2 linked regions of the Gloeocapsopsis sp. IPPAS B-1203 genome follow. Each later gene encodes a partner of the first gene's protein in a complex. Links are inferred from orthologs where the notes say so. Each region holds a gene or a part of one and is shown on either strand. Other genes may lie near its edges.

Evidence for each region.
Region 2: the proteins of rodA (region 1) and mrdA are in contact, whole or in part, in a crystal structure (PDB 6PL5), measured with the Thermus thermophilus proteins. The link is inferred for Gloeocapsopsis sp. IPPAS B-1203 from one-to-one orthologs. Residues at the interface, in WP_223903423.1 of Thermus thermophilus: Phe161, Val165, Phe168, Val169, Leu172, Pro198, Tyr199, Glu202, Tyr211, Arg212, Asp213, Gln220, Val221, Gln223, Ser224, Ile226, Ala227, Ile228, Gly229, Ser230, Gly266, Phe267, Val270, Leu274, Tyr277, Gly278, Leu281, Phe285, Leu289, Arg297; in WP_223903432.1 of Thermus thermophilus: Arg4, Ile5, His6, Leu8, Ala9, Phe12, Ala15, Leu16, Leu19, Gly20, Arg22, Ala23, Trp24, Leu26, Gln27, Val28, Tyr31, Tyr34, Leu36, Leu43, Thr45, Asp47, Lys156, Gln157, Gly158, Ser160, Val184, Leu201, Glu202.

The regions. Positions count from the first base shown.
Region 1 is NZ_PEIG01000008.1:65,355-68,648, forward strand. What follows is about bases 201-3,168. They hold rodA (rod shape-determining protein RodA), read left to right. Parts: upstream 201-1,041; coding sequence 1,042-2,295; downstream 2,296-3,168. Other genes in these bases: CSQ79_RS15360 (Mrp/NBP35 family ATP-binding protein), read left to right, coding at 201-971; psaC (photosystem I iron-sulfur center protein PsaC), read left to right, coding at 2,568-2,816; glmS (glutamine--fructose-6-phosphate transaminase (isomerizing)), read left to right, coding at 3,068-3,168. In the rest of the region: more of CSQ79_RS15360, read left to right, coding at 1-200; more of glmS, read left to right, coding at 3,169-3,294. UniProt on the Escherichia coli protein: Peptidoglycan polymerase that is essential for cell wall elongation. Also required for the maintenance of the rod cell shape. Functions probably in conjunction with the penicillin-binding protein 2 (mrdA).
Region 2 is NZ_PEIG01000002.1:108,683-111,908, forward strand. Bases 221-3,120 are described here. They hold mrdA (penicillin-binding protein 2), read left to right. Parts: upstream 221-737; coding sequence 738-2,504; downstream 2,505-3,120. Other genes in these bases: CSQ79_RS03805 (tetratricopeptide repeat protein), read left to right, coding at 221-592; CSQ79_RS27025 (hypothetical protein), read right to left, coding at 2,831-2,908; CSQ79_RS03820 (hypothetical protein), read left to right, coding at 3,033-3,120. Outside these bases: more of CSQ79_RS03805, read left to right, coding at 1-220; more of CSQ79_RS03820, read left to right, coding at 3,121-3,226. UniProt on the Escherichia coli protein: Catalyzes cross-linking of the peptidoglycan cell wall. Responsible for the determination of the rod shape of the cell. Is probably required for lateral peptidoglycan synthesis and maintenance of the correct diameter during lateral and centripetal growth.

The sequences.
Region 1 (3,294 bases):
ATGTCAAGATTGACAATGGCAAGGTTAGCTTCACCTTAGTTTTAACAACTCCAGCTTGTCCATTACGTGAATTCATTGTTGAAGACTGTCAAAAGGCTGTTAAGCAGTTACCTGGTGTAACTGATGTTGCTGTTGATGTGACAGCTGAAACTCCACAACAAAAAAGTTTACCTGACCGAACGGGAATTTCTGGTGTCAAAAATATTTTGGCAGTTTCTAGTGGTAAAGGAGGAGTAGGAAAAAGTACTGTTGCAGTTAATATTGCGGTTGCGCTTGCCCAAACAGGAGCAAAAGTCGGATTACTCGATGCTGATATTTATGGACCAAACGCACCAACAATGTTAGGACTTGGAGAAACTCAAGTCATGGTACGGCAAGGTCAACAAGGTGAAGTGCTAGAACCTGCATTCAATCATGGTGTAAAACTGGTATCAATGGGATTTCTCATTGATCGCGACCAACCCGTGATTTGGCGCGGACCAATGCTCAATGGTATTATTCGCCAGTTCTTGTATCAAGTTGAGTGGGGAGAACTCGACTATCTGATTGTTGATATGCCACCAGGAACAGGAGATGCCCAGTTGACACTAACCCAAGCTGTACCAATGGCGGGTGCAGTGATTGTCACAACACCCCAAACTGTAGCATTACTTGATTCGCGCAAAGGCTTGCGGATGTTCCAACAAATGCAAGTGCCAGTGTTAGGTATTGTAGAAAATATGAGCTACTTTATTCCGCCAGATATGCCAGAAAAGCAATACGACATCTTCGGTTCTGGTGGTGGAGAAAAAACCGCAGCAGAACTTGGCATACCGTTACTCGGATGCGTACCGTTAGAAATCTCGCTGCGTCAAGGTGGCGATCGCGGTGTCCCTATTGTTGTTGCCTACCCCGATTCTGCCTCTGCAAAAGCTCTAAAGGCGATCGCACTTAGTATTGCTGGTAAAGTCTCTGTCGCCGCCTTAACTTAGAAATCAGGACGTTTGGATGAAAAATAAGTACACTTGGTTTTACTGAATTCCTTGACCTCTGACCTCCCATATGCTACGAATCTTATCTCCTCTGCGCTGGAAATATTGGCTAGCAGCGTGGCAACAAGTTGATTGGTTATTGCTTATTGCCGTGGTTGGCTTAACTGTGTTTGGTGGAGTTATGATCCGCAGTGCAGAACTAAATCAAGGGTTAACTGATTGGTGGCAGCATTGGCTTGTGGGTGGTATCGGTTTGATACTGGCGCTAATCATTGCACGTTGTCGCTACGAGAACTTATTGCAGTGGCATTGGGTTATCTATGCGCTGACCAATATTTCGCTATTGATTGTGATTTTTATTGGTACTACAGCTAAAGGTGCGCAACGTTGGATCAGTATTGGTGGCTTTAATATCCAACCTTCAGAGTTTGCCAAAATAGGAGTTATTATTACTTTAGCAGCCGTGCTACACTCGCGAACTGCAGCAACCATTCCGGCTGTCATAAGAGCATTAGCTGTAACTGCAATTCCTTGGTTATTAGTGTTTGTTCAACCTGACTTGGGTACATCCCTTGTTTTTGGGGCAATTACACTTGGAATGCTCTATTGGGGTAATGCTAATCCTGGTTGGCTAGTACTACTAATTTCTCCGATTGTCGCTGTTATTTTATTTAGTGTCTATCTACCTGCATGGTTTGTCTGGGCGACAACTATGAGTGTTATAGCTTGGCAAACTTTGCCTTGGCGTTGGTTAGGAGCATTAGGTGCGATCGCTACTAATTTTGCGGCTGGTCAATTAGGTTATGTTCTTTGGGGATTATTGCAAGACTACCAAAAAGATCGCTTAATTTTGTTCCTCAACCCCGAAAAAGATCCGCTTGGCGGTGGCTATCATCTGATTCAATCGCGGATCACTATTGGCGCAGGACAATTGTGGGGACAAGGTTTATATCAAGGAACGCAAACACAACTTAATTTTGTTCCAGAACAACATACGGATTTTATTTTCTCAGTCATTGGAGAAGAACTAGGCTTTGTTGGTGGTTTAGCAGTGTTATTTGTATTTTGGTTAATTTGTCTACGCTTGGTGCATATTGCTCAAACTGCCAAAGATAACTTCGGTTCTTTGTTGGCTATTGGTGTTTTATCAATGGTTGTTTTTCAGGCGATCGTTAATATTGCGATGACTATTGGACTTGCGCCTGTAACTGGCATTCCTCTGCCCTGGCTGAGTTACGGACGATCAGCATTACTCACAAACTTTATTGCTATTGGTATTGTTGAATCTGTCGCCAATTACCGCCAAAAACGATTCAAATTTTAGTTAGCTATTAAAGCTAGTACTCGGTAATGGGTAATAGGCAGTCTAAATCGCCACTCACTAGTTTTTCTATGTCTGTAAGGAATTCTGATACTACCGACGTCAACTTTCGCTGCGAGCAATTCCCTGACCCCCAATCCCCGATTTCTGACCCCTTTCTATTACAGAATTTAAAGTTCTGTAGCCTTTTGCTGAAACCGACTTCATCAGTGCGGTAAACTATGCCTTGAATATGAGTTTGTAAGAAAAAACGACTCGTTTGGAGCCTTTATTCAATGTCTCATAGTGTCAAAATTTACGATACCTGCATTGGCTGCACTCAATGTGTTCGTGCCTGCCCAACAGATGTGTTGGAAATGGTTCCCTGGGACGGCTGCAAAGCTGGTCAGATTGCTGCATCTCCGCGAACAGAAGATTGTGTAGGTTGCAAGCGGTGTGAAACTGCTTGTCCTACAGACTTTTTAAGCATTCGAGTTTATCTCAGTAATGCGGAAACCACGCGGAGTATGGGACTTGCCTATTGAGAATCTTTGAACTTCTCTGGCAACGAAATCAAGTTTAATATCAAGCGTCTTAAGCAAGAGTACCTTTTACTTGATTTTAATTGTCCAAATTCAATTCAACAGTTGGGGAAGTTTTATTCCCCTTTTTCTTTCTTAAGACAGAAGCTTCTTCAAACAAAGCATGGCGATCGCAAAAACTCAGTTCTTGACGATTTAAAATTGGTTATGTAGGTTTGACAAGACAGAGCAATTAATCAAGAGTGGTGGTGTAAATGTGCGGAATCGTTGGCTATATTGGCACTCAAGCAGCTACAGAAATTTTACTTTCTGGTCTAGAAAAACTAGAGTATCGGGGCTATGATTCCGCAGGAATTGCCACCATCTTTGAAGGTGAAATTCATTGTGTACGAGCAAAAGGTAAACTTCACAATCTCCGAGAAAAATTAGAACGAACTGAGAATCCTGCCCAAATTGGTATTGGACACACGCGTTGGGCAAC
Region 2 (3,226 bases), on another replicon or contig:
GGCACATACGTCACAAATATTGCCAGATAAATTTTTACGCACTCATGCTCGCTCCAAAGCACAACAGGGAAATTATCCTGAGGCGATCGCTTTATTAAATCAGTTAATTACTCGCCATCCCGAAGATGCGATTGACTACAATAATCGCGGGCTAATTTATTTCCAAAGCGGGCAATTGTTTCCGGCAATTGCTGACTATAACACAGCAATTCAACTAAAACCAACATTGGCTAGCGCTTACAACAATCGAGCTAATTGCTATGCTGCGTGTGGACAATTAACTGAAGCACTCGCCGACTACGATAAAGCGATCGACCTTAATCCTAGCTATGTACGTGCATGGATTAATCGTGGTATTACACTACGCGAACTAGGAAAATACGAACAAGCAGCTGAAAACTTTGATATTGCTGAAATTCTAGGTCAACTGCCTGCAAATACTTATGCCGAACGCGGTCGGACATATCATCTTTGGGGAGACTGGAATTTAGCGATCGCTGACTATCGCCGTGCCCTTGAGTTAATATCAGACGATAATCTACGCCTGCGTTATCAAGTTGAAACTTGGCTAGCACAGTTAATTGGTAGCTAGTTGTTTGTGTTTCATCTAGAGCGTTCATGCTTGCTTGTTTGTTAGGTAGTAGAAAAGCAATTGGCAATCAAAAAAAGCTAACAGCTAATCGCCAACCCCTAATCGCTAATAATTACAAGTTATTAAGTTACGCTTGTTTTTACTTATGGCTTTATTCCAGCCTCAGTTTACTGGAAATAGTCTTACTGCCCGTACAGTGGGACGCGATCGCCGTGCTCTAGCGATCGTACTGCTTATTACTATATTTATCTTTGGTGGAATTGGTAGCCGTTTAGCATATTTGCAGTTGATTGAAGGCGAACACCTACAACAGTTGGCAGAACGCAATCGAATTCGGGTCATTCCTAAACAACCAGAACGAGGTAATATATTTGACCGTAATGGCAAAGTTTTAGCGAGTAGTCGTCTTTCTCATGCTGTCTATATTTGGCCTCAAGCGCCTAAAAAAGATACTTGGGCAACGACTCGAACTCGTCTAGCAAGCATTCTTAAGATTCCAGAAACTGAAATTCAACAACGATTAGATAAAGCTGGTTACAATTCTCCTAACTTAGTTCGGATTGCCCGCGATCTCAATCCGGCTCAAATTACCGCTTTAGCTGAATATCGTAACGAACTACGAGACGTTGAAGTTTACATTGAAGCTGTCCGCAACTACCCAAACCAACAAATTGCTGCGCACATCCTTGGTTACACAGGAGAAATGAACGATGAAGAATTAGCTCAAAAGCGCAGTGAAGGCTACCGCTTGGGTGATATTGTTGGGCAAATGGGTGTAGAAGCAGCGTTTGAAAAGCAGCTGCGCGGTGAATGGGGGGGTCAGCAAGTAGAAGTCGATGGTGCTGGACAAATTTTACGACTTTTAGGTGAAAAATCAGCAAAATCAGGTGGCAATGTCCATTTAACTTTAGATTTAGAATTGCAGAAAGCTGCTGAAGTAGCACTAGGCGATCGCCAAGGTGCGATCGTCGCACTCGATCCAAATAACGGTGCAGTGTTAGCAATGGTCAGTCGCCCTGCGTTTGACCCTAATATCTTTTCTAAACGGATTACTCCTGAAATATGGCAGCAACTGCAAAGTAAACAGCATCCTTTCGTTAATCGTGCTTTACAGAGTTTTCCGCCAGCAAGTACGTTTAAAGTGATTACTACAACTGCAGGAATTGAATCAGGGAAATTTTCGTATAACGCAACACTCCCAACATATGGTTGTATGAATATTGGTGGAACGACTTTTTGTGATTGGAACCGTGCGGGATTTGGTCGTTTGGGTTTTGTTGGGGCGCTGGCGTGGAGTAGTAATACATTCTTTTATCAAATTGGCAAAGGAGTTGGCGAATCAACTTTAATTGACTGGACGCGCCGTTATGGGTTTGGTCAAAAAACGGGGATCGAATTAGCATCCGAAGAATCAGCAGGTCTAGTCGCAGACGACCGCTGGAAGCAGAAAAATCTCAATTTACCTTGGAGTGTAGGCGACACTGTAAATATGTCGATTGGGCAAGGATTTTTGCAAGTCACACCACTTCAACTTGCGGTGATGTTTGCTGTCCCTGCTAACGGTGGCGATCGCGTTCAACCGCATTTATTGAAAGACAACGAAGACTCGAAATGGCGCGAGTCTTTAAATTTAAAACCAGAAACCGTGCGCGTGTTGCGTCAAGGATTGCGACAAGTCGTTTCTGGCGGTACAGGACAAGTTCTCAATTTACCCACAATTCCACGCGTTGCAGGTAAAAGTGGTACTGCACAGGCTTTTGGTAAGCAGGCTCATGCTTGGTTTGGTGCTTACGCCCCTGCAGATAAGCCTGAAATTGTTGTAGTGGCATTTGCTGAACACTCTGGTGGTGGTGGTGGTAAGGTTGCTGCACCAATGGTGTTAAAGGTGTTAGAAGCGTATTTCAAGAAGTGAATATGATTTAATATTTCAATCATGTTAACCCTACATCGTGTTAACCAGTAGGAGTGTTACGTGTAGCTAGCCAACGTTCAAATGACCTTTGGCTTTCACCGCTTCGTCTACCTGCTAACAACCCTTCTATTCCAATATGTTCATCGAGATCCACCCACTCGATTGCATAGCCATCACCTCAGATCTGCCAGTTTTGCCGTTCTTCAATTGCAGCGTGCATTAAGCGAGGATACCAGGCTAAAGGAACAATCAGGCTGCGACCGTCAGCTAGCTCTACAATCAGCTTCTCATCAGTGACGGTGACTTGATTTACAATTGGTTCTGTCTCAAGTATCAAAGTAGTCATGCCACGCATCCAGCAATGTTGTTTGATGTTCTGCTACTAGCCTATCAATTTGATTCAACTCATGTTTCTTAAAGCCTTGGTTCGTCTCTATTAATATTAATAGAGATCTGGAACAACACTTGCATTCAGCATAATACTTTTACGCAGTTAAGGAGTAGGTTTGATATTTCGAGCTTTGTAAAATGTTTCTAAACTGTGGCGATCGCCTACATATCTCTAATATTAACTCTACAACAGATAAGCAGCGACAAGTTGCTTCTAGCAGAATTTACACCGCAAGATATGCCGGAGCAAATTATGTTGTATTGTTATACGGTTATTGGCAAAATTTGGTGCAACAAGTATGTCGCCTTGGAACTTTAGCATTATATTTATA